Regions from separate parts of the Rhizobium sp. Leaf341 genome, predicted to be linked through region 1. Evidence: riboswitches for the same ligand, from Rfam matches in the RefSeq annotation. Region 1 holds a riboswitch; the other holds the start of a gene.
The links. A riboswitch is a leader RNA that binds a small molecule or an ion and turns the genes downstream of it on or off. The one in region 1 is predicted to bind S-adenosylmethionine.

Region 1 (10,052 bases):
GCTGTCCTGCGTGTAGAGCAGCCAGTCATCGAGCTTGCTGGGACGGTGAAACCACATGGCGTGGTCGAGGCTCGCCACCTGCAAGTGACGATCGAAGATCGACGTTCCATGGGCACGCAGCGACGTGTCGAGCAGCGTCATGTCGGAGATGTAGGCAAGGACCGCCGCCTGCAACGGACGTTCATCAGGCACTGCGCCCGTCGCCTTGACCCAGACATGCTGCACCGGCTCCTGCGGCTCGCGCGAAACATAGTGCTTCAACGACACGGGCCGGATTTCGATCGGGCGCGGCTGCTCCCAGTAGCGGCGGATCGCCCCAGGCGCATTGGCGAGAAACATCGCCTTCATCTCGGCTTCACCCATCAGCTCTTCGGGCTGGGGCACCAGAGGCGGGGCAATGTGGTGCTCCAGTCCTTCTTCCTCGACCTGAAACGAGGCCGAGAGGGAGAAGATGGCCGCTCCATGCTGGATTGCCACCACGCGGCGCGTCGTGAAGCTGCTTCCGTCACGAATACGATCAACCTCGTAGATGATGGGCACGGCCGGATCGCCCGGTCGCATGAAATAGGCATGGAGCGAATGCACGAAGCGATCCGCCATGACCGTCCGCTGGGCCGCGACCAGCGCCTGCCCGATCACCTGCCCGCCAAACACGCGCTGCCAGCCGACCTGCGGCGACACGCCGCGGAACAGGTTTTCTTCCAGCGTTTCCAGGTCCAGCGTCTGCAGGAGACCGTCCATGGCGGTGGCAGTTCCGGCCCCGGCGGCGTCGTGGAGGGGATCATTGGACATTGCGCGGTCTCCGGCGGTAGGAAGCATGACGTCGATGTTCTATATAGCGCAAAAGGACAAGAACGAAGGACGGGACGGATGATCGATCTATTGGTGGCAGGCGGCGGATATGTCGGACTCTCGCTGGCGGTCGCGGTCAAGACGGCGGCGCCGCATCTCTCGGTGACCCTGATCGACGGCGCGCCGGACGGAGCCTGGCGCGGAGACGAGCGTGCTTCCGCCATCGCTGCCGCTGCATCGTCCATGCTCGACGTCATCGGGGTCTGGCAGACGATCGCGCCGAACGCCGAGCCGATCCGCCGCATGGCCATCACGGACTCCAAGACGTCGGACCCTGTCCGTCCCGTCTTCCTCACGTTCGAGGGCGACGCGGAGGCGGACCGTCCGTTCGCGCACATGGTTCCGAACGTTGCACTGGTCGGCGCTCTGCGGGACAGGGCGGCAAGCCTCGGCATCGAGATCAGGCCATCGACGACCGCCAGCGGCTTTACCGCAGACGATCACGCCGTCCGGCTCAACCTGATCGACGGCGGCGAGATCGAGGCGCGCCTGCTTGTTGCCTGCGATGGTGTGCGCTCCAGGCTTCGCGATGCAGCGGGCATCAAGACGGTGAACTTCGACTATGGCCAATCCGGCATTGTCACCACGGTCGAGCACGAGCGCCCCCACGATGGAACGGCGGAAGAGCACTTCTTGCCGGCAGGCCCCTTCGCCACGTTGCCGCTGCGCGGCAACCGTTCGTCGCTCGTCTGGACCGAAAGGACGGAAGACGCCAACCGCCTGATCGAGAGTGACGACCTCGTGTTCGAGGCGGAACTCGAACGCCGGTTCGGGTACAAGCTCGGCGCCCTGAAGGTTGTCGGCGGTCGCCGCGCCTTTCCTCTCGGCCTCACACTGGCCCGCGCCTTCGTGGCCAACCGCTTCGCCCTGGCCGGCGATTCGGCACACGGCATTCACCCCATCTCAGGGCAGGGCCTCAATCTCGGCTTCAAGGATGTGGCAGCGCTAGCGGAAACCATCGTCGATGCCGATCGCCTCGGTCTCGACATCGGGTCTCTGGGCGTTCTCGAGCGCTACCAGACGTGGCGGCGCTTCGATACCGTTCGCATGGGCGTAACGACGGATGTGCTGAACCGACTTTTCTCCAACGACATCATGCCGGTGCGGATGCTGCGCGATGTTGGTCTGGGCTTGGTGGATCGACTGACCCCGCTCAAATCCTTTTTCATCCGCCAGGCCGGGGCCGCCGCTGGCGGCGATCCGAAACTCCTGTCCGGCAAGCCGATCTAGGCGCTGAAGCAACACCGTCCGCGCTTTCGCTGCGGGACACGGCGACCAAGCGGGGCCATCAGTCCTCGATCTTGCGCGCCTCGGACATAAGCATGATCGGGATACCGTCGCGGATCGGATAGGCGAGTTTCGCCTTCTCCGAAACAAGCTCGTTTTCCGCCGCGCTGTAGCTGAGCCGACCCTTCGTCAAGGGGCAGACGAGAAGCTCGAGCAGTTTCGGATCGACCCGACGGGTTTTTTCGTCCATCGCGATGCCTATTGCAGTATGGTTTCAATGTCGCCGAATGTCTTGGCGAGAACGATCTCTGTGATTGCGATCAGCGTATCGGCGCGGGTCTTCAGGTCCGGCGCTTCGAGAAGCGCCTGCTTTTCAGCCGGCCCGTAGGGCAGCATCATCGCCATGGAGTTGACCAAAGTGGTATTGCCGGCGCGCTCCACGCTCTCCCAATCGGCTTCCAGCTTGTTGGTGTCGAGATAGGCCTTGAAGGCAGCCAGAAGCGCCTCGCGATCCACCTGCGCCTCGTCTTCGGACTCCGTGAGATCGCCCGCGAAGGGCGCTATCTTGAAATTGCGATACCCCTTGACCGGATGCACCTCGTCGAACAGGCGAAAGCGGCAGATGCCAGTCAGCGAGGTGATGTAGCGTCCGTCTTCCATTTCGGCAAAGGACGTGATCCGGCCGACGCAGCCGACTTGGCACAGTGCCTGGCTGTCTTCGCTGTGGTCCGTCAGCGAGGGCTGTACCATGCCGATCAGGCGATTCCCGCAGAGCGCATCATCGAACATTGCGAGATAGCGCGGCTCGAAGATATTGAGCGGCAACTGCGAGCCTGGCAGCAACAGAACACCGGTCAGTGGAAACACCGGAATGACGTCCGGAATATCCCTCGGCTTCAGATATCGTGCATTTCCGACCTGCATCTCAGGCAAACTCCGCCATATCTGGGGCAACGGGTCGATCATCGACCCGTCCGCCTCGCATTAAGGGATCACATGGTGCGCTTGCCGGAAATCTCAAGCGGGAAACGCGCTTGCTCAAATGCCGTATGTCGAACCGGAGGAAACGGCTCCGGCCCCGAAAAGTTCACGAGAACAGGATGGCCGACATCTTGCGGCGTGCCGACAGCGTCGCCGGGTCCGCAGGTCCCCAGACCTCGAAGAAGGCAACCAGCGCGCGTCGGGCACCGTCATCGTCGAAGGTGCGATCCCGCCGCATGATCGCCAGCAGGTGATCGGCAGCCGCCTGGCGGTCGCCCTCGACGTTGCGGATCTTGGCAAGGTTCAAACGAGCGGCATGATCGTCGGGATCGGCGACGAGGGCGGCTTCCAGTGCCTTGGGATCGCCGAGCTTACGGGCTTCGTCGATCTGGTCGAGCCGCTTCAGCAGGGGGGAAACCGAGGAATCCGCCTTCTGTTCGTCCGAAAGCTCGGACAGGATCTCTCGCGCCTGATCGATGGCGTCCGAGGCCATCATCACCTCGGCAAGTCCGGCTCGAGCCGGGAGATGTTCCGGATCGACCTGAAGCACCGACGCAAAGATGCCGCCGGCGTTCTGGAGGTCGCCTGCCTCGAGCAGCTGCCGGGCTTCGGCCAGCGCGGCCTCGATCTCCGCCGCCTGATCGTCGACCATCGGACCGGCGATCTTCTCGATAAACGCCCGGATCTGGCTTTCGGGAACCGCCCCCATAAAGCCGTCGGCCGGACGACCACCTATGAAGGCAACGACGGCGGGAATGGATTGAATGCCAAGCTGCCCCGCGATCGAGGGGTGATCGTCGATGTTCATCTTGACGAGCTTCACCCGTCCGCCGGCTTCGGTCACCACCTTCTCGATGATCGGCGTCAGCTGCTTGCACGGACCACACCAGGGGGCCCAGAAATCCACGAGGACCGGGAGATCCCGTGAGGCCTCCAGAACGTCGCGGGCGAAAGTGGCCGTCGTCGTGTCGGAGATCAGCGCGTGACCCGCAGCAGGCGCGGCGGGCGACGACGGCACCGGCGACGCAGAAGCGCCGGTCGGCGCGCCGCCATAGGTGGCCGTTGCGCTCATCTGACTGCCGTAGGAACCAGAATAGGGATTGTTGCCGCTCATCGAATGCTCCTTGCGGGACCATGCGCAGCCCCGATCCTGCCAACGCCGAATGTCATCCGGCAATCGCCCTCAAGATCGTATGTCAGGCCGTGACTTTCAAGACAAGCGGCACGTGCCCTGTCGCCTCCGCAAAGCGGATCAGATCTTTCGACGAAAGGGACGTGGTTGCGTCGTTCGTCAGGGGATGACAGTTGACGATCTCCTCGGCCATCAGGTCCGCATCCAGAACCAGGGTCACGGCCTTGCCATGATCGTTGATCACGCCAAGCGCGGTGACGGCACCGGGAATGACGCCCAGATATTCCATCAGCTTTTCCGGCTTGCCGAAAGAAACCTTGCTGGCCGCCCCGATCAGCGTGTGCACCGTCTTCAGATCGACGGTCGCATGCTCCTCGACGGTCAGAAGGAAGTAATTGTCCTTCTTGTCCTTCACGAACAGGTTCTTCGTATGTCCACCGGGAATCTCGTCGCGCAGCGCTACCGATTCAGCGACCGTGAACACCGGAGCATGCTGCTTCGTGCGGTGAGCAATCCCGAGATCATCGAGGAAGCGGAAAAGATCGTCTGCCGTTTTCGGCTGCATATCCGTCATGTCCTGCTCCTATGCCTGCGCCTCACATGCTTACGAAGCGACAGACCGCAGCGCAATCGCAGAGACGACAGCGACCATCTCTCGAGCGCAATCCTGAGGATCCGGCCTGCGCCGCGCCCTCTACATCGGGATCTTGGGGAGAATACCGTTTCACGGCATAGCTTCCGTGCACCGGGATCATTTCAAAACCCCCATCGTAACAATGGTTTAGAAGAAATTTCGGGAATTTTCCGCCGTCGCCGTCATTTCCCTGTTGCATTTCCAAATCGGCTGAGCGATATAGCGCCCGTCGCCAACGAAAACGGCGACGCCACGGTCCACCGACTACCCCCGGACCTTGGTTGATGAGCGGGTGTAGCTCAGGGGTAGAGCACAACCTTGCCAAGGTTGGGGTCGAGCGTTCGAATCGCTTCACCCGCTCCATTCTTTCTCACGACGAAGACATCGAAGATAATCAGCAGGTCTGCCCGCAAGGGGAAGCCGCCTGCGTTTGTGCGCGATACGCTTGACTTGACGGAGGCGATGTCCCCACACGATGGGATTGCCCGGGCCGGCAGGCCCAGGAGATGATCGTCCACGTGTTCGACAGGCGGGCATCCACAACGGACGCCCGCCCGCTGATGGTCAGCTCTTGGTGAAGATGTAATCCGTTTCCTGCCGCAGCGTCTCGCCGGGACGCAGGATCGCGTTCGGGAATCCTTCGTGATTGACCGCGTCGGGCCAGATCTGGGTTTCCAGGCAGAAGCCTGCAAACGGACCATAGGTCCGGCCTTCAAGACCGGGAACCGGCGTGTGCAGCTTAAAGCCGGAATAGAACTGGACGCCGGGCTCCGTCGTGCGCACTTCCAGCGAAACACCTGAATCGATGCTTCGCGCAAGGACAGCGGACCGCTTTGGACCGCGGTCGCCCGACAGGCAGAAGTTATGGTCGTAGAGCACCTTCGCGCCTTCCGTTTGCCGGCGCATGGATGTCATTTCCCGCAGATCGAACGCAGTGCCTTCGACGGTTGCGATCTCACCGGTCGGGATCTGCCGCTCGTCGGTCGGCAGATAGTGATCGGCCGCGATCATGATGTCGTGGCCGAGCGTGTCCGGGCGACCATCGAGGTTGAAGTAGGTGTGCTGGCAGAGATTGGCGATCGTGGGCGCATCCGTCGTCGCCGTATAGGAGACGGTCAGGCACCCATGACCGGAAAGCCGATAGGTCGCCGCGATCTCGCAGTTTCCCGGATAGCCGGCGCGGCCCGCGGGATCGGTGATCTTCAGGGAAACAGAATCCTCGGTGACGTCGAAAATGGTCCAGAGGCGCTTGGCGATGCCGTCGCTGCCGCCGTGAAGATGGGTCACGCCTTTCTCGTTCAGCTCGAGCTGAAATGCCTCGCCGTCGATCGAGAAGCGGCCGTCACCGATGCGGTTTGCCGAACGACCCGGTGTCGCGCCAAAGTAGGACGAATGGGCCGGATAATCTGCGAATGACTCGAAACCCAGCACCAGCGGCGGCGCGTGGCCGTCAAGCCGCAGATCCTGGATCACGGCGCCCCAGGTGATGACGTGGGCCGTCAGCCCGCCACCACGGATCGTCACGCGATGTACGGGCTCGCCTGTTGTCAGATGGCCGAAAATCTCCATTGCAGTGCTGGTCAAATTGCGCTCCTCGCATGTGTTCGTTCGCAGCGCCATGGGCACCGCCAACCTCGTTCTCTCCCCGCGCTTCCGCGGATCTACCTCGTCGCGCCGCGTTGGCGCGGCACGCATGACCGCATCAGCGACCCTTGCCGATCTCGCTCAGTTCGTAGGGCGTCGTCTGATAGATATCGTTGATCCAGTTTCCGAAAAGCAGATGCGCATGACTGCGCCACCGGTTCTGCGGCGGAAGCTCCGGGTCGTTGTGCGGAAAATAGTTGTACGGCATCTTGATGGGCACGCCGGCGTGAACATCGCGGAAATACTCGTCCGACAGGGAGGTCGAATCATATTCCACGTGGTTGAAGACGTAGAGACGATTGCCGGCCTTCTCGTGCACGAAGCAGACGCCCATCTCGTCGGACTCCATGAGAATCTCTAGCCCTGGCACCTTCTCGATATCTTCCCGCCGAACTTCGGTCCATCGCGATACCGGGATCTGGAAATCGTCGGAGAAGCCGTTGAGATAGACGGAAGACGGATCAAGAATATGGTGGCGATAGACCCCGAAGGCCTTTTCCCGCAGCGGATGCTTGGGCACCCCGTGGAAATGATAGATCGCCGCCATCGCGCCCCAGCAGATGTTGAGCGTGGAATGAACGTGCGTATGCGTCCAGGCAAAGACCTCGCGCATCTCCTCCCAATAGGTGACCTCTTCGAACGGCAGAAGCTCGACCGGTGCGCCGGTGATGATGAGACCGTCGAAATGCCGTTCACGAACGTCTTCGAACGTCTCGTAGAAGGCGAGCAGATGATCTTCGGAGGTGTTCTTTGCCTTATGGCTGCCAAGTCGGATCAGCGTGAACTCGACCTGCAACGGCGACGCACCGACAAGACGCGCCATCTGTACCTCGGTCTTGATCTTGTTCGGCATGAGGTTGAGAAGCCCGATCTGCAGCGGCCGGATATCCTGACGGATGGCGGCCGTTTCGGTCATGACCCGCACGCCCTCGGAGACGAGGGTTTCGAAAGCGGGCAGCGTATCGGGTATCTTGATGGGCATCGGCTTCACTCGGAATAACGACACCGGCCGAAATGGAGGGTAGCGGGCGAAACATCGTCCCACGGCCCTTTAGCGACTTGTTTAACGTGGCTGCAAGCCGGCCGGCCAAATCACCACGGCGCAAGTCATAGACCCGATACGGGTGCGAATCAAGGACAGCCAACGCCGCCGTCAAGCGACAGCACGGGACGGACGTCACGGCGAACGACCGCCCCCGCTTGTCGTCTACCTACCCCTCTAACGCCTCGCGCAGCATTTCCAGCTCCAGCCACGCGCTTTCCATCGTCTCGATCGACGCCCGCAGCTTTTCGAGTTCTGCAGCCAGGGCGGCAAAGCGCGCGGGGTTCTTTGCAAAGAGTTTCGGATCGGCCATTTCCGCCTCGCGCTTCGCGATCTCGCCTTGCGCCTTTTCCATCTCCTTCGGCAGGTTCTCGAGGGCAAACTTCTGCTTGAAGGACAATTTTCCCTTGGCCGGCTTAGCGGCCGCCGAACCCTGCCCCGCCGTCTGCGGGCCACCCGTCTGCGTGTTACCCGCCTTGCGGGCCTTTTCGGCCTTTTCCGCGCGTTTGCGCTCGTCGGCCAGGCCCTTGCGCTGCGCCATCATATCCGAATAGCCGCCCGCATATTCGATCCATCGCCCGTCCGGTGCTTCCGGGGCGGCCGGCGCAATGGTCGAGGTGACCGTGCGGTCAAGAAAGTCGCGATCATGGCTGACGAGGATCACCGTGCCGGCGAAGCCCGCGACGATCTCCTGCAGGAGGTCCAGCGTCTCGATGTCGAGATCATTCGTCGGCTCGTCGAGAATCAGAAGATTCGTCGGGCGCGAGAGAATACGCGCCAGCATCAACCGCGCCCGCTCGCCGCCGGACAGATTCTTGATCGGCGTGCGCGCCTGCTCGGGCTGAAACAGGAACTCCTTCATGTAGCCGGTCACATGCCGTTGCTCGCCGTTGACCAGCAGTGTTTCGCCGCGCCCGTCGGTCAGGTAATTCGCCAGCGTATCCTCGAGATTGAGGTCTTCGCGTTTCTGGTCAAGCGTCGCGATCTCGAGGTTGGTCCCAAGCTTCACCTTGCCCTCGTCCGGCTTCAACTGGCCGGTGAGCATTTTCAGAAGCGTGGTCTTGCCGGCACCGTTCGGACCGACGAGACCGATGCAGTCGCCGCGATGCACCCGGATAGAGAACGGCGCAACAATGGTGCGCGCGCCATAAGCCTTGGCGATCTTCTCGGCCTCGATCACCAGCTTGCCGGATTCCTGCGCGTCGGAAACGCTCGCCTGTACCGAGCCCTGAGGTCCCTTGTGGCCGCGATAGTTGGAGCGCAGATCCTGCAGAGCGCCGAGGCGGCGCATGTTGCGCTTGCGCCGGGCGGTCACGCCATAGCGCAGCCAGTGCTCTTCCCGTTCGATCTGCTTGCCGAGCTTGTGCTGCTCCAGTTCCTCCTGTTCCAGTACCTGGTCCCGCCAGGCCTCGAACTGACCAAACCCCCGGTCAAGCCGGCGCGACGTGCCGCGATCGAGCCAGACGGTGGCGGTCGAAACCTTCTCCAGGAAGCGACGGTCGTGGGAGATGAGGATGAGGGCACTCCGGGTCTTCTGCAGCTCGCCTTCCAGCCATTCGATAGTCGGCAGGTCGAGATGGTTGGTCGGCTCGTCGAGCATCAGGATATCGGGTTCGGGCGCAAGCACCCGGGCCAGCGCCGCACGTCGCGCCTCGCCCCCGGAGAGATCGTTCGGATTCTCCTGGCCGCTCAACCCCAGATGCGAGAGCAGATAGGTCACACGATAGGGATCGTCGCCCGGCCCTAGCCCTGCCTCGGCATAGGCCTGGACCGTGGTATAGGCGCCGAAGTCCGGCGCCTGTTCCAGATAGCGCACCGTGGACGACGGATGGCGAAACACCTCGCCCGACTGTGGCTCGATCAGGCCTGCGGCGATCTTGAGCAACGTCGACTTGCCCGAGCCGTTGCGGCCGACAAGGCAGATGCGATCGCCTGGCTCGACCTGCAGCGCTGCACCGTTGAGCAGTGGCGTACCGCCGAAGGTCAGGACGATATCGTCGAGTTTGAGAATGGGCGGCGCCATGGTCAGGCTCCTGTCATGTCGAGAGGGCGGGCGACAAGCATCGCGCGGCCCGCGCCAAGCGTCAGCTGTACGGGTCCTTCCGCCACGTTGGAAATGGTGCGCGATGAGCCGAAGGGCATCGCGAAACGGCTCAAAGGATAGCGCGCGCCGGCAATGGAGAGGTCGGTTAGGGTATCAAGACCCAAGATGGAGAACAGGCAGCCCCTTGGCAAGGCGACCTCCGTGATGCCGGGCAGCAGCGGCACCGCCTCCTCCTCGCCCGAGGTCAGGAGGACGTCGAGCCCGGTTTCGGCAAGATGCAGGCTGTAGAGAAGGTGCTGGAAGGCGTGATCGCTGCGCTCGCCCCCGAGCGCGCCGGCGAGAACCAGCTTCCGCGCGCCACGTTCCAGTGCCGCCGCCACGGCGATTTCGCCGTCGGTCTCGTTTTTGGCGGGCGGATAGGGCTCGCGCCGCACGTCGGGCCAGGCGGCCATCAAAGCCTGCGGCGTCGAGTCGAAATCACCGACCCAGAGCTCTG
Region 2 (10,052 bases), on a different contig from region 1:
GCCAGCTCGGCGGCGAGACGCTGTTCCTTTCGGGCACGGAAATGCAGCTCGGTCGCGCCGAGACGATCGGCGATACGGCCAAGGTTCTCTCTCGGTACGTCGATGCCATCATGATCCGCACGACAGACCACAGCCGCCTGCTCGAGCTTGCCGAACATGCGACCGTGCCGGTCATCAATGCCCTGACAGACACGACGCATCCCTGCCAGATCATGGCCGACATCATGACTTTCGAAGAGCATAGCGGCCCGGTAAAGGGCAAGACCATTGCCTGGACGGGCGACGGCAACAACGTGCTGCATTCCTTCATCGAGGGATCGGCGCGTTTCGGCTACACGATGAAGATGGCGGTGCCGCTCGGCTCCGAACCCGACGACAAAATTCTCAACTGGGCGCGCAACAATGGCGGCAACGTGATCCTGTCGCATGACGCGGAAAAGACGGTCTCCGGTGCCGATTGCGTCGTCACGGACACCTGGGTGTCGATGAACCAGGAGCATCGCGCCCGGGGACACAACGTCTTCCAGCCCTATCAGGTCAATGCTGCGCTGATGTCGAAGGCGGACGAGAACGCGCTCTTCATGCACTGCCTGCCGGCGCATCGGGGCGAGGAAGTGACCGACGAGGTCATTGACGGACGTCAGTCCGTGGTGTTCGACGAGGCGGAAAACCGCCTTCATGCCCAGAAGTCGATCCTTGCCTGGTGCCTGGGCGCGCTCTGAGAGCCTGCCTGCGACGCGCATCGTCAAAACCTTGAAAAACGGCATTCGGCCACCGATCTAGGTGCAAAGCGGAATGTCACGATTTTTGCTGGCATTTCATATCGATCCAATAGAATGGCGTTGTGGCGTGCAAAACCCGGACCTGTCCGGGGCGCCGTCATCTGCGTTCGGGCTCGCCGCGGCGGGTCATGCATCAGGAGCATGGACATGGTGGACAAAGGACCAGATCTCGGCGAATTCGGTTACGCGGGCGATGACCGCGTCGTGCCTTTTCAGGTGGAGGGCCTCGACGTGCGCGGTCGCGCCGTTCAGCTTGGCCCCATGCTGGATGCGATCCTCGAACGGCACAATTATCCGTTGCCGGTCGCACGCCTCGTGGCGGAAACGGTGGTGCTCACCGTCCTCCTCGGCACTTCGCTGAAGTTCGATGGCAAGCTCATCATCCAGACGAAAAGCGATGGCCCGGTCGATCTCGTGGTCGCCGACTTCTCGACGCCGGATCGCGTGCGCGCTTATGCCCGCTACGACGAAGAGGCGCTGGCCAGCGCGATTGACAAGGGCGAAACCGATCCACAGGATCTGCTCGGCCAGGGCATCCTTGCCTTCACCATCGATCAGGGCGAATACACCCAGCGCTACCAGGGCATCGTTCCGCTGGACGGCGCTTCGCTGGAGGAGATCGCCGGCGTTTATTTCCGCCAGTCGGAGCAGATCCCGACCAAGGTGCGCCTTGGCGTTGCCGAGCTGTTGGATCGCGACGAGAACGGCAAGCCGCGCCACCGCTGGCGGGCCGGAGGCATGGTCGCGCAGTTTCTGCCGGAGGCGCCCGACCGGATGCGCCAGCCGGACCTGCATGGCGGGGACGGAGCCGAGACGTTCGAGGGTGGTGTCGACGACCTCTGGGACGAGGCGCGTGTCATGGTTGAGACGATCGACGCCGACGAATTGACCGATCCGACCGTCGGCACGGAACGGCTGCTCTATCGCCTGTTCCACGAGCGCGGCGTGCGGGTCTATCCCCCGCAGGCGGTCTATGACCAATGCGCCTGCTCGCGTGAAAAGCTGCGGGACGTCCTTGCCAGCTTCAGCCAGGAGGAGATCGACAGCACGGTGGAGGATGGGGTCATCTCGGTGACCTGCGAGTTCTGCTCGACCACCTACACGTTCGAAGCCACCGAGGTCCGCCCGCAGTAAGCGCGCGCACATCGTTTGGAAACTGAAGGGGCTCCCGGCAATTGCGGCCGGGGGCACATCGGCTGTGGTCAGTTCAATGTGCGGCTGAGGCCCGGCAGGTCCAGCGAAAAGGCGGGAATGTCGACCGTGAAGGTTTCGCCGTCAGGTGTCTCCATCGAGTAGTGTCCGAACATTACACCGGAAGGCGTGTCGAGCGGGCAACCGGAGGAGTACTCGAACGTATCGCCCGGATTGAGGATGGGTTGCTCGCCGATCACTCCGGGGCCGTTGACCTCGTCGACCTGACCGCTTTCGTCCGTGATATGCCAATACCGCGTCATCAGACGCACGGTTTTCGTGGAACGGTTCGAAATCAGAATGCGGTAGCCCCACACATAGCGCCCATCTTCGGGATCGGACTGATCTTCCAGATAATAAGGCTCTACGGTGACCTCGATGTCCCGTGTCAGCGCGCGATACATGATGCAACCCTTCCAGTCAGTGTGCATATTCTAGGGGAAGATGGTTTCCCGAAGAATAACGCCCGCAGGAAGTGTGTTGCGGCACGGCACGCCGTCACGCTGTCACGCCGCGCGGGGTTAGCGCGACGTGACGCTCCGAGGATGGAGCAGGGCCGGGTAGCAGGATCAGGACGCGCCTCAGGCGGCGACGGTCTTCAGCGCCCGGGCGAAATCCTCGATGAGATCCGCACTGTCCTCGATGCCGGCCGACAGGCGCACGGTCCCGTCGGAAATGCCGAGTTCCGCACGGGCCTCCTCGTTGAGGTTCTTGTGCGTCGTCGTCGCCGGATGCGTGATCAGGCTCTTGCTGTCGCCGAGATTGTTGGAGATCTTGACGATTTCCAGCGCGTTCTGCAGCGCGAACGCCGCCTTCTTGCCACCCTTCATCTCGAAACAGACGAGCGTCGATCCGCCCTTCATCTGCTTTGCGATGATATCGGCCTGCGGATGGTCCTTGCGGCCGGGGTAGATGACGCGGGCAATCTGGCTCTGTTCGGCGAGGAAGTCGGCAACCTTCGCTGCGTTGTCGCTCTGCTGGCGCACCCGCAACGGCAGGGTCTCGATGCCCTTCAACAGCGTCCAGGCGTTGAACGGCGACAAGGCAGGGCCGGTGTGGCGGAAATAATCGTGCAGATGCTCGTCGATCCAGTCTTTCGACGAGAGGATGACGCCGCCAAGGCAACGCCCCTGGCCGTCGATATGCTTGGTGGCGGAATAAACGACGACATGGGCGCCGAGCTCGAGCGGCTTCTGCAGGAGCGGCGTCGCAAAGACGTTGTCCACCACCAGCTTGGCACCCGCCGCATCGGCTAGCTTCGCCACGGCGGCAATGTCGACCACCTCGAGTGTCGGATTGGTCGGGCTTTCCAGGAAGAAGACCTTGGTATTCGGGCGGATGGCCTTTTCCCAGTTCTCGATGAAGCGGCCGTCGACCAGCGTGCATTCGATGCCATAGGAGGGGGCCAAGGTTTCCACGACCCAGCGGCACGAACCGAAGAGCGCGCGTGCGGCGACGATATGATCTCCGGCCTTCAACTGGCAGAGGATGGCGGCAGCCACGGCGGCCATGCCCGAGGCCGTTGCGCGCGCATCCTCGGCGCCTTCCAGGAGGCACATGCGCTTTTCGAACATGTCGTTGGTGGGGCTGCCATAGCGCGCGTAGATAAAGCCGTCCGTTTCACCCTTGAAGCGTGCTTCCGCAGCTTCCGATGTCTCGTAGACGAAGCCCTGTGTCAAGAAGATCGCCTCGGACGTCTCACCGTGATTGGAGCGGGTCGTGCCGCCGTGAACGAGCTGGGTCGCGGGGCGCCAGGTCTTGTTTGCCGTGCTCATCGCTTGTCTCCTTCCAGAAACAAAAAAACCGGTCGCGTAAAGCAGACCGGTTCGAGCCCGGTCTTTTTAGCCATTTGTTTAACGTGGCTGCAAGCCGACCGGCCAAATCACCACGGGATAAGTTCCCATACGTCTTCGCCCCGCTTGCGTCAATCAGCCGTTTTTGGTTTTGTCGGCCCCGGAAAAAGGATGAAGGCATGGCGCGCGACACAGGCATTCTGGCGGATAGCGCAATCGCTTCGCTGTTCGATCAAGGCCGCCTTCTCAGCGAAGGGGCGCTGGACGACGACCAGATCCAGCCGGCGAGTCTCGACCTGCGTCTGGGCGGTCGTGCCTTCCGGGTGCGTGCGAGCTTCATGCCCGGTCCCGGGCATCTCGTCGCCGACAAACTCGATCGGCTCAAGCTGCACGTCATCGACCTGACCGAGGGTGCCGTGCTCGAGACCGGCTGCGTCTACATCGTGCCGCTGATGGAAAGCCTCGACCTGCCGGCCGCCATGTCGGCCTCGGCCAATCCGAAGAGTTCAACCGGACGGCTCGACATCTTCACCCGCGTCATCACCGACCGGGCGCAGGAGTTCGACAAGATCCCGGCCGGGTATCGCGGCCCGCTTTACCTCGAAATCAGCCCACGCACGTTTCCCGTCATCGTTCGCCGGGGCTCGCGTCTTTCGCAGATCCGCTTCCGGGTCGGACACGCGCTCCTGACCGAAAGCGAAGTGCTTGATCTTCACCGAACGGAAACGCTGGTCGCCAGCGATACGCCGAACGTATCGGGGGCCGGCATTGCACTGTCGATTGACCTCAAGGGCACGGGCCCCGACGGTCTGATCGGCTACCGCGGCAAGCACCACACGGCCGTGGTGGATGTTGACCGCAAAGGTGCGCATGGGATTTATGATTTCTGGGAGCCGCTCTACAGCCGCGGTGCCGACGAGCTCATTCTCGATCCCGACGAGTTCTATATCCTCGTCTCCCGCGAGGCCGTCCACGTGCCGCCTCTGTTTGCCGCCGAGATGACCCCGTTCGATCCCCTGGTCGGCGAATTCCGCGTGCACTATGCCGGCTTCTTTGACCCCGGCTTCGGCCATGCCCCGTCCGGCGGCACCGGCAGCCGGGCCGTGCTGGAAGTGCGCAGCCATGAGGTTCCCTTCATCCTCGAGCACGGCCAGATCGTCGGCCGCCTTGTCTACGAGCACATGATGGAGCGACCGAGAGGGCTCTACGGCCTCGGCGTCGGATCGAACTATCAGGCGCAGGGTCTGAAGCTCTCCAAGCATTTTCGCGGTTGAGACGCGCCTTTCCGTCTTCGGAAACCGCGGCCAAGGATTGACACGCGGCTTCATCTGTTGGATGTCTGGCGCATTGGCGGGTGTAGCTCAATGGTAGAGCAGCAGCTTCCCAAGCTGAATACGAGGGTTCGATTCCCTTCACCCGCTCCAGCCAACCCACGACATCCGCGTTGCTTTTCTGGCTGTCCTCCGTCTGACCGAGGTCGGCAGCAACGCGTCCAATGCTTCCCCCTTTGCCGAGCCTGACGATCATTTCGACACAACAGGCTTGCACCGATCCAAGGTCTGAGCCGCTGTTGTGACGCGCATGCGTGCCGCAATACAGCGGATGTCGCGTAAAAACGCTGTCGAATTCTCAGAGCCGATGATCGGCGCGTATCTGCCGACTATAAATGGCGAACGCCTTGGGCAAGCTCCTCCGTTTATCTGACCACGGAGAGCGTTCTACACACGTGCCACGAAAGGCCAGGAACTCGATGGACAAGGCGACATTGGAAAATCCGGAATTTATGCAGTTCCTTCTTCTGGTCTACGATCATGCTCTTGCAAATCCGCGGGGCGATGCCTTTGATCTGGACAAGGTTGCAAAACTATCTGCCGCTGTTTCCTCCTCGCAATATCTCTATTCGCACATGCTGGGCGCCAAGCGTTTCGAGACCTCCGGCGACGTTCTCGACTATGCGGTCTCCTGTGCGACCGTCCAAGGTCTCTCGCTCGAGTTCGGCGTCTTCTCCGGACGCTCGATCAACCGGACCGCCGCAGCCCGCCCGTCCGACACGATCTACGGATTCGACAGCTTCGAGGGATTGCCGGAAAGCTGGCGCGACGGATACGACAAAAGCGCGTTTGCCCGGGACGATCTTCCGGCGGTGGCGGACAATGTCGAACTGGTCGTCGGCTGGTTCGATCGGACGCTGCCCGGCTTTCTGGATTCACATCCCGGTCCGGTGTCGTTCCTGCACGTCGACTGCGATCTCTACAGTTCGACCCAGACGGTCCTGACACAATTGCGCGAACGCCTCGTTCCCGGAACCATCATCCTTTTCGATGAGTACTTCAACTATCCGGGCTGGGAGATGCACGAGTTCAAGGCTTTTCGCGAATTCGTGGAAAGCACCGGCCTGCAGTATGAATACATCGCTCTGCATCCCAAGCACCAGCAGGTCGCCGTCCGGGTGACGGGCATCTATAACCGCCGACACCATATCTGAGGCGTTCGGGGAAGCGATGTTGGAGCGGAATGAAGCGTCGAAGAAAAAACAGCCTCGCATCGACTTGAAGCTGTCACATTCGGCTCCTATATTCCTCTCATCGGCAAACGGTCGAGCTTTTCTGAAAAAGAGAAGTTCTCGGGGTCGATAAAAGCTTTCGTCGATTTGACCACGGATGTACTGGCAACTTGATAAAAGCGAATGAGGAAGGTCGGTGCGATTTCGCCCCGGCCTTTTTTATTGTCGCATGTTCGGCGATCGACGTCCGAGACTGATCCCGCCGCTAAAGCGCGTTGCATGAAAAAGGATTCACGCAACGCGCTTAACGGTCTTGGTTCGATGCATGGCGTTTCCCGAAGCCGCTGCACACGTTCGGGCGACATGCCTTAAGCCAGGGTGACACCGTGCAGGCGCGAAAGTTCGTCGCGTACGCGCGCGATCTCCTGCTCGATCCTCTCCTCGGACCAGCCGAGCGCCTGTCCGGCAATGTCTGCGATCCGAGTGAGAAGACGCAGCGTCAGCGTTCCCGTTACGGCAAGGGCCGTGCGACGGAGCACGATATCTGCAAGCCGCCCGACCTGCTCGTAGCGAACGACATAGTCGATTTCGCCCTCGAAATGGTCCGGCGCGTCGGGAAGGGGAACAACGCCCGTGGTGGCGAGGTGACGAGCCACGGCGCGCGCCTTCGTACCATAACGGGCGAGAAGTTCTTCGACATGCGCCTCCGCAAGACCGGAAATCGTGACAAGGTCGGCCACAAGCCGGCGGCGGCTGGCATCGTCTCCGGGAAAGTCCCGCCCTCCGCCAATCGGCACCGCTTCGGTCGAGACCGTGCGCGCGCGACCGAGACGCTTAAGGACCGTGTCCGCGACCTCTTCCGCATAACCACGGAACGTCGTCCACTTGCCCCCGACCAGCGACAGGACGGGAAAGGGGCGATTGCCCTGGGGTTCCAGAACCGGCGTCACGTGATCTCGACTGATCAGGCCGGGGTTGCTGGCGTTGTTAGCCGGCAAAGGACGGATGCCGCTGTAGGTATAGACGATCTGGCTGCGATCGAACGTCATCTTGGGCAGGAGCTTGCTCAGGCTTTCCAGAAGGTAATCGATCTCGTCGTCTTCGCAGCGCACGCTGTCGGGCTGGTCGGCCTTGATATCGGTCGAGCCGACCATCGCGCGACCCAGATAGTCGAAGACGAGGCAGATGCGGCCATCGTCCGCCTCGAAATAGATCATCCGCCCATCGAGTTCCTTGAGCAGTGCATCGTGGCGCAGCAGGATATGCGAGCCCTTGGTGCCGCCGATCATGCGCGAGGTCTCGCCGAGTGCCGCGTTGACCGTGTCGATCCACGGGCCCCCCGCATTGACCACGAGGCGGGGCTTGACGCGCATCTGTGCCCCGTTGAGCAGGCTGGAAATGACCAGCGTATCGCCTGCTCGGCCTTCGAGGCGGGCATGATTGACCGCTGCGGATGCTGGGCTTGCAGCCAGGCCGTCCCACACGAGTTCGGCGACCAGCCGTTCGGGATGCGTTACGGTCGCGTCGTAGTAGGTCCCTGTCGCGACGATGCGCGGGGTCAGCGCCGGCAGGCTGCGGAGGGATGCGGATTTGCCGGCCATCGTATGACGCGGCATCACCCGTTGGCGGGCGCCATAGGCATCGTACATCCAGAGGCCCGTCTTGATCAGGAGCGCGCCGCGGCTGCGGGGCGTTCCCTTGGCGCCGAAAAGCGTGCGCGTGGCCGAAAGGACACCCTTTGTCCAGGAGAAGATGGGAATGACGGTGGCCAGAGGCTTTACGTAATGCGGTGCATTGCGCAGCAGGAGGTTGCGCTCATAGGTCGATTGCGCCACCAGGCGAAGTTCGCCGGTTTCCAGATATTTCAAGCCGCCATGAATGAGGCGGGAGGGAGCGGCGCTCGTACCCGAGCCGTAGTCCGACTTGTCGAGGATGAGGCAGGTCAGCCCCTGCGCGCAGAGATCGCGAAACAGGCCAGCGCCGTTGACGCCCGCGCCGATGATGACGACGTCGACGGTGCCGGTTTTGGCAATGGCGTCCAGGCGCTCCGCCATGTCGCCGGGCCACCGCATGTCGTTGACGGTTTCGCTCATGATGTCCTGCCTGTTCTGGTGATGCTGAGGGGAATGCCGCGCGCGAGAAGATCTGCACGAACGTCGTCGGCCAGCCGGTCTGTGGCGAGGACGGCGTCGAAGGCCGAGAGGTCGGCAAAGACGTTCAGGGCCACCTTGCCGAACTTGGAGGCGTCGAGCAGCAGGATACGGCGCGAGGACGCGGCCATCATCGCCTGCTTGACCTTGGTCACCTGCGCATCCTGAATGAAGGCGATGCCGCCCTCCACGGCGGAGGCCGAACAGAAGAAGACGTTTGCCCGCAAGGCCGCGACGGCGCGCTCGGTCGTCAACCCGATGAAGGCGTTGAACGTCCGGTGATAGGTGCCGCCAAGGCAGAGCACCTCGATCTCGTCGATGTCGATCAATCTATTGGTCGAAACGAGCCCGTTGGTAATGACCGTCAGCGGTCTGACGCCCGCCAGGAGGTCGGCCAGGGCTGCGCCTGTGGTGCTGTCGTCGAGCATGACGGCCTGTCCCGGTTCGACATGGGCAAGTGCGGCGCGCGCCAGTGCCGCCTTTTCCGCCTTGCCGACGGTTTCCCGATAGCGAAAGGCGCTTTCGTAGAGACCGGACGGCTGGACCGTCACGGTGCCGTGCAGTTTGCGCAGCACGCCCTGATGCGCAAGGCGATCGACATGGCGATGGATCGTCATGCGGGATACGCCGAAATGATTGACGAGATCGTCGATGCGCGCCTGTCCGGCCTGCATGATATAGTCGGCAATCTCATCCCGGCGCGCATCCCCCTTCATGACGTGATCGCCCCTCGAGACCCCTCCGCCAGTCGTTCGATCGCGTGCCAGTGTGGTTGCATCGCTTCAGCCATGTCGCGGTAGAGCGCGTAGCGCGCGGCAAGCGCGGCTTTCGGCGCGGGGTCCGGGTTATGGCTGCGCAGGATCGTCGTCGTTGCCCGGGCGCCCGCCTGCGGGCTTTCGTAGAGGCCGATCGCAGCCCCGGCCGTCAAGGCAGCACCCCAGGCGGCAGCCTCGTCCGCGGAGGTTACATGCACCGGGAGATCCAGCGCGTCGGCAAACATCTGCGACAGAGCGGGATTTCGGGCGCCGCCGCCGGAAATCCGTGCCTCGGTCACGGGCATCACCGTTCGCAGGTCGTCCACATGCGCCTTGTGATTGAAGACGATGCCTTCGAGGACCGCCTTCAACATGTCGCCGCGGCCGTGCCAGCCGTGAACGCCGAAGAAGCCGGCACTGGCCGAACTGCCATAGGGAGAGCCGAACAGATAGGGATGAAAGAGGATGTCGGACGGGCGGCCGAAAGCGGCGTCGAGCTCCGGCTTCAAAAGATGATGGATGTCGCGACCGCTCGAAAGAGCTTCCGCCTGCTCGGCGCGGCAGAACTGGTCGAGGAACCAGTCGTAGTTTGCGGTCGATGCCGGAGACACCGCCATGTTGTTCCACTGCCCGGGCTCGATCCCGCTTCGGCAGTACCAGCGTGGGTCGGTCACCGGCCTGTCGGTCACCACCTCGTTGATCGAATAGGTCCCCGCCACGATCGACAGAAATCCGGTGTCGTGGCCGCCGATGCCGAGCGCCGATGCCGTCACGTCGTGCAGGCCGGCAGCAACCGGCGTTCCCTCCAGGAGGCCTGTCCGTGCGGAGGCCGCCGCGGTGATGCCGCCGACGATGGCGGCAGACGGGGCCATCTCTGG

Region 2: it holds a riboswitch for S-adenosylmethionine, as region 1 does, so the genes downstream of both, ASG03_RS04895 (O-succinylhomoserine sulfhydrylase) here and metA (homoserine O-acetyltransferase MetA) in region 1, are expected to answer to the same signal.

Annotation. Positions count from the first base shown of each region.
Region 1 covers NZ_LMPE01000002.1:79,711-89,762, forward strand. Annotated here, with positions in the region: gene tesB (acyl-CoA thioesterase II) at 1-792, opposite strand, end outside; gene ASG03_RS00375 (ubiquinone biosynthesis hydroxylase) at 871-2,082, shown strand; gene ASG03_RS00380 (Trm112 family protein) at 2,141-2,329, opposite strand; gene ASG03_RS00385 (LON peptidase substrate-binding domain-containing protein) at 2,338-3,003, opposite strand; gene trxA (thioredoxin) at 3,167-4,174, opposite strand; gene ASG03_RS00395 (prolyl-tRNA synthetase associated domain-containing protein) at 4,257-4,766, opposite strand; tRNA gene ASG03_RS00400 (tRNA-Gly) at 5,115-5,189, shown strand; gene ASG03_RS00405 (aldose epimerase family protein) at 5,391-6,395, opposite strand; gene metA (homoserine O-acetyltransferase MetA) at 6,529-7,452, opposite strand; SAM riboswitch at 7,502-7,579, opposite strand; gene ASG03_RS00415 (ABC-F family ATP-binding cassette domain-containing protein) at 7,682-9,535, opposite strand; gene ASG03_RS00420 (thiamine diphosphokinase) at 9,538-10,052, opposite strand, start outside.
Region 2 covers NZ_LMPE01000003.1:696,316-706,367, reverse strand. Annotated here, with positions in the region: gene argF (ornithine carbamoyltransferase) at 1-722, shown strand, start outside; gene ASG03_RS04905 (Hsp33 family molecular chaperone) at 930-1,916, shown strand; gene apaG (Co2+/Mg2+ efflux protein ApaG) at 1,985-2,377, opposite strand; gene ASG03_RS04895 (O-succinylhomoserine sulfhydrylase) at 2,555-3,748, opposite strand; SAM riboswitch at 3,794-3,872, opposite strand; gene ASG03_RS04890 (2'-deoxycytidine 5'-triphosphate deaminase) at 3,946-5,040, shown strand; tRNA gene ASG03_RS04885 (tRNA-Gly) at 5,117-5,190, shown strand; gene ASG03_RS04880 (class I SAM-dependent methyltransferase) at 5,517-6,251, shown strand; gene ASG03_RS21360 (hypothetical protein) at 6,338-6,634, opposite strand; gene ASG03_RS04875 (FAD-dependent oxidoreductase) at 6,638-8,362, opposite strand; gene ASG03_RS04870 (DeoR/GlpR family DNA-binding transcription regulator) at 8,359-9,135, opposite strand; gene ASG03_RS04865 (FGGY-family carbohydrate kinase) at 9,132-10,052, opposite strand, start outside.